DNA from 2 places in the Clostridium thermobutyricum genome. Region 1 is predicted to be linked to the other one. Evidence: a T-box and tRNA genes for the amino acid it is inferred to sense, from the RefSeq annotation. Region 1 holds a T-box; the other holds one or more tRNA genes.

Region 1 (2,470 bases):
TTTCCAACAGTATTTTATAGTACTGAGAATATTTTATTTTCCATTATAGGGACTATAGTGGGGATATGTTTAGCTTATAAAGGTAAGAGTCTAATTCAGGTAGCTATGGGAAGTGTAATTATAATTTATATTATGAATTTAATATTTTAATAAACTAAAAATTTATCTGGAGGTAAATTTAAAATAAATAGTAATTAATTAATTGATTAATTTATAGATTTAGAAAAGAATATCATATGAATAAAAGATAGCAAGTGCTATCTTTTTTTTATTTAAAATATTTTAATTGCTATATTTAATATAAATAATAAAGATTAATATTAGAATTAAAGATAATTCTTTAAATTTATCACTTTCAACAATTATAGAATTATTTTCAGAATAAACTTTTCCAATTACAAAATCATTATTTTTTAAAATAAGATAGTCAGCAGATGAAAATTCACCATTAGCTGTAATTTTTCCTAAGTGATATATTAAATTAAATTGTGATTTCGTAGAAGAAATTAAAGTTTCACTAATATAACCATAAGATTCATTTGCACGAAAAATTTCAAAAATTTCATGGTGATTAACTTTATGTTTTTTTAATTTAAATAAGATACTTCCATTAATATTTTTAAGTTTTATAGTATCTGAAAAAAGAAGATGAGTTTTTTCTATAGAAAAACATTTATTATTGTAATTATCATATACAAGAAACCCATCTTTAATTTCTTTTGTATCTAATATATATTTCATAATAATTTCTCCTTAGTAATGATATGTTATATTATAATATTATATAGTAAGTACAAACACTCTATACAATAATAGATAAATACATATTGACATATAAAAGTCTTTTGGTAAAATTAATATATAATTCAATATATACGATGATAAAAGAAGAGTAGCTTTAAAATTATTTTTAGAGAGATAGTGGTTGGTGAAAATTATCAATAAATTAAAGTGAAGGGAGCTTTTTAGTATATTTAATTAAAGTTGGGCTTTAGCCAAGAAGGGTGGAACCGCGGAATAGAAAATTTCGTCCCTTTAAGTGCTTAAGGCTTTTTTTATTGTAAAAAATTATATTTTAAATATATAGAAGTAATGGAGGAATTAAAATGGCAGTAGAAAAGACTATGGATAAAATAGTTGCACTATGTAAGAGCAGAGGATTCATATTCCCAGGTTCTGATATATATGGTGGACTTGCAAACTCATGGGATTACGGTCCTTTAGGAGTTGAATTCAAAAATAATGTTAAAAAAGCTTGGTGGAAAAAATTCGTTCAAGAAAGTCCATATAATGTAGGAGTAGACTGTGCAATATTAATGAATAAAGAAGTTTGGGTTGCATCAGGACACTTAGGTGGATTCTCAGATCCATTAATGGACTGTAAGGATTGTAAATCAAGATTTAGAGCAGATAAATTAGTTGAAGATCATATGACAGAAAGTGGAGTAGAAGTAGCTTCAGCTGATGGAATGTCAAATGAACAACTAAAAGCATATATTGAAGAGCACAATATAGTTTGTCCTAAATGTGGAAAAATGAATTATACAGATATAAGACAATTCAATCTTATGTTTAAAACATTCCAAGGTGTAACTGAAGATGCTAAAAATGAAATATACTTAAGACCAGAAACAGCTCAAGGTATATTTGTAAACTTTAAATCAGTTCAAAGAAGTACTAGAAAGAAAGTTCCATTTGGTATAGCTCAAATAGGTAAATCATTCAGAAATGAAATAACACCAGGAAACTTCACGTTTAGAACAAGAGAATTTGAACAAATGGAATTAGAATTCTTCTGTAAACCAGGAACAGATTTAGAATGGTTTGATTACTGGAGAAATTATTGTTGGAAATTCTTACTTAACTTAGGTGTTACTGAAGAAAACTTAAGATTAAGAGATCATGGTGAAGAAGAATTATCATTCTATTCAAATGCAACATCAGATATAGAATATTTATTCCCATTTGGTTGGGGAGAACTTTGGGGAATAGCAGATAGAACTGATTATGACCTTAAAAAGCATGCAGAACATTCAGGGCAAGATTTAAGCTACTTAGATCCAACAACTAATGAAAAATATATACCATATTGTATAGAACCATCATTAGGAGCAGACAGAGTTGCATTAGCATTCTTAGTAGATGCATATGATGAGGAAGATTTATCAACTGAAGATAAAAAAGATTCAAGAGTAGTTATGCATTTACACCCTGCTTTAGCACCATATAAAGCAGCTATATTACCACTATCTAAAAAGCTTTCAGAAAAAGCATTAGAAGTATATGCTGATTTAGCTAAGAAGTTCAATATTGAATATGATGAAGCAGGAAGCATAGGTAAGAGATATAGAAGACAAGATGAAATTGGTACTCCATTCTGTATAACTGTAGATTTTGATACTGAAAATGATGGAGCAGTTACAGTTAGAGATAGAGATACAATGAAACAAGAAAGAATAAAAATAGAAGA
Region 2 (2,470 bases), 600 kb from region 1:
CGCAATAGTTGCCACACCATTTACTATATTTGCAGTTTTCATTCCTTGTGCTATAAAACCTATTACTGCCCAAATTAAAATGCTACTTATTATAAAACCAGCAAAAGAATTTACTCCCCCTATTTGAGGGAAAAAATTAGTTAAAGCATTTACAAGAAGTATTGCAAATGAAACATTTCCTATTAAATTACTTAACCAATACCCCCAAGCTGAACTAAATCCTATATATGATCCAAATCCATCTTTTGCGTAATAATATATTCCCCCAATAATATCTGATCTTTCATGTGATAATATTTGAAATACCTTTGCTATAAAGAAAACTCCTATACCAGTTATAACCCAAGCTATAATACTAGCCCCTACACCTGCGTTACTTGCTATCCCCTGTGGAAGATTAAAAATTCCACTTCCGATCATTGATCCAATTACTATCATAATTAATCCAAATAATCCAACTTTTTGTGAGTTACTCTTATTCTCCAATAGCAATATCCACCTCCTATGTCTTTTAAAAACTTTTATCATTTGAAATATAAAAACTGTATCAAATTACTTTATATTTTTATTGATACAGTTTAATTCTTTAATTTGTAAATATATATATTTACTATTCTATTTTACTACATTTTTTTAACATTTTCTTCTTTTTATTAAAATTTCATTTAATTTTTGATATAAAAAAAAGCTATTTAAATAAATAGCTTTTGGTGGCTCACCGGGGAATCGAACCCCGGACACCATGATTAAAAGTCATGTGCTCTACCGACTGAGCTAGTGAACCGTATTTGGCAGGGATAGCAGGATTTGAACCTACGAATGCCACAGTCAAAGTGTGGTGCCTTACCGCTTGGCGATATCCCTAAGTGGGGTGGACGATGGGACTCGAACCCACGACAACCAGAACCACAATCTGGCGCTCTACCAACTGAACTACGTCCACCATATGGTGCGTCTTAAGAGATTCGAACTCCTGGCCCACGCCTTAGAAGGGCGTTGCTCTATCCAGCTGAGCTAAAGACGCATATTTGGAGCGGGTAGTGGGAATCGAACCCACCTTTCCAGCTTGGAAGGCTGGAGTATTACCGATATACGATACCCGCATACTTTAAATTTATTATTGTTGTGCATATGAATAGATTCGAACCTCCACCCCAACAGTGATAGATTCTTAGTCTAGTATGTCTATCAATCTGTCACATTTGCAAACACTTAATTGGTGGCTCACCGGGGAATCGAACCCCGGACACCATGATTAAAAGTCATGTGCTCTACCGACTGAGCTAGTGAACCTTATTACCTAGCAATTTCCTACTCTTCCACACAGTTTCCCATGCAGTACCATCGGAGTTATAGAGCTTAACTTTCCTGTTCGAAATGGGAAAGAATGTTTCCTCTATGCCATCATCACTAGATTTTCAAGAAATATATTCCTTGAAAATTGCATACATAGTTGTTAATATATATGGTCAAGCCCTCGATCTATTAGTATTAGTCAGCTGAACATGTTACCATGCTTACACCCCTAACCTATCAACCTTGTGTTCTTCAAGGGATCTTACTAGCTTACGCTATGGGAAATCTAATCTTGAGGTGGGCTTCACGCTTAGATGCTTTCAGCGTTTATCCCTTCCCGACTTAGCTACCCAGCTATGCTTCTGGCGAAACAACTGGTACACCATAGGTCAGTCCATCCCGGTCCTCTCGTACTAAGGACAGCTCCTCTCAAATTTCCTACGCCCGCGACGGATAGGGACCGAACTGTCTCACGACGTTCTGAACCCAGCTCGCGTGCCGCTTTAATGGGCGAACAGCCCAACCCTTGGGACCTACTTCAGCCCCAGGATGCGACGAGCCGACATCGAGGTGCCAAACCTCCCCGTCGATGTGAACTCTTGGGGGAGATCAGCCTGTTATCCCCGAGGTAGCTTTTATCCGTTGAGCGATGGCCCTCCCACGAGGTACCACCGGATCACTAAGCCCGACTTTCGTCCCTGCTCCACTTGTGGGTGTCGCAGTCAGGCTCCCTTCTGCCTTTGCACTCTTCGAACGATTTCCGACCGTTCTGAGGGAACCTTTGGGCGCCTCCGTTACTTTTTAGGAGGCGACCGCCCCAGTCAAACTGCCCACCTAACAATGTCCAGTCACCAGTTTCATGGCGTCCTGTTAGAACTCCAGTAATATCAGGGTGGTATCCCAAGGGCGACTCCACTAAGACTGACGTCCTAGTTTCCTAGTCTCCCACCTATCCTGTACAGATAATACCGAAATTCAATGCTAAGCTACAGTAAAGCTCTACGGGGTCTTTCCGTCCAATCGCGGGTAGCGAGCATCTTCACTCGCACTACAACTTCGCCGGATTTGCAGTTGAGACAGTGCACAAGTCATTACGCCATTCGTGCGGGTCAGAACTTACCTGACAAGGAATTTCGCTACCTTAGGACCGTTATAGTTACGGCCGCCGTTTACT

The links. A T-box is a leader RNA that pairs with one kind of tRNA and senses whether it is charged. The one in region 1 lies ahead of HMPREF1092_RS12080 (glycine--tRNA ligase), so its partner is inferred to be a tRNA-Gly.
Region 2: it has a tRNA-Gly gene. The T-box ahead of HMPREF1092_RS12080 (glycine--tRNA ligase) is inferred to sense a tRNA for this amino acid. The anticodon was not compared.

Annotation. Positions count from the first base shown of each region.
Region 1 covers NZ_KB850956.1:2,576,334-2,578,803, reverse strand. Annotated here, with positions in the region: gene HMPREF1092_RS12090 (AzlD domain-containing protein) at 1-150, shown strand, start outside; gene HMPREF1092_RS12085 (LURP-one-related family protein) at 283-741, opposite strand; T-box leader at 870-1,038, shown strand; gene HMPREF1092_RS12080 (glycine--tRNA ligase) at 1,107-2,470, shown strand, end outside.
Region 2 covers NZ_KB850956.1:1,972,101-1,974,570, forward strand. Annotated here, with positions in the region: gene HMPREF1092_RS09180 (basic amino acid/polyamine antiporter) at 1-486, opposite strand, end outside; tRNA gene HMPREF1092_RS09185 (tRNA-Lys) at 709-784, opposite strand; tRNA gene HMPREF1092_RS09190 (tRNA-Gln) at 790-864, opposite strand; tRNA gene HMPREF1092_RS09195 (tRNA-His) at 868-943, opposite strand; tRNA gene HMPREF1092_RS09200 (tRNA-Arg) at 948-1,024, opposite strand; tRNA gene HMPREF1092_RS09205 (tRNA-Gly) at 1,030-1,103, opposite strand; tRNA gene HMPREF1092_RS09210 (tRNA-Lys) at 1,218-1,293, opposite strand; rRNA gene rrf (5S ribosomal RNA) at 1,299-1,415, opposite strand.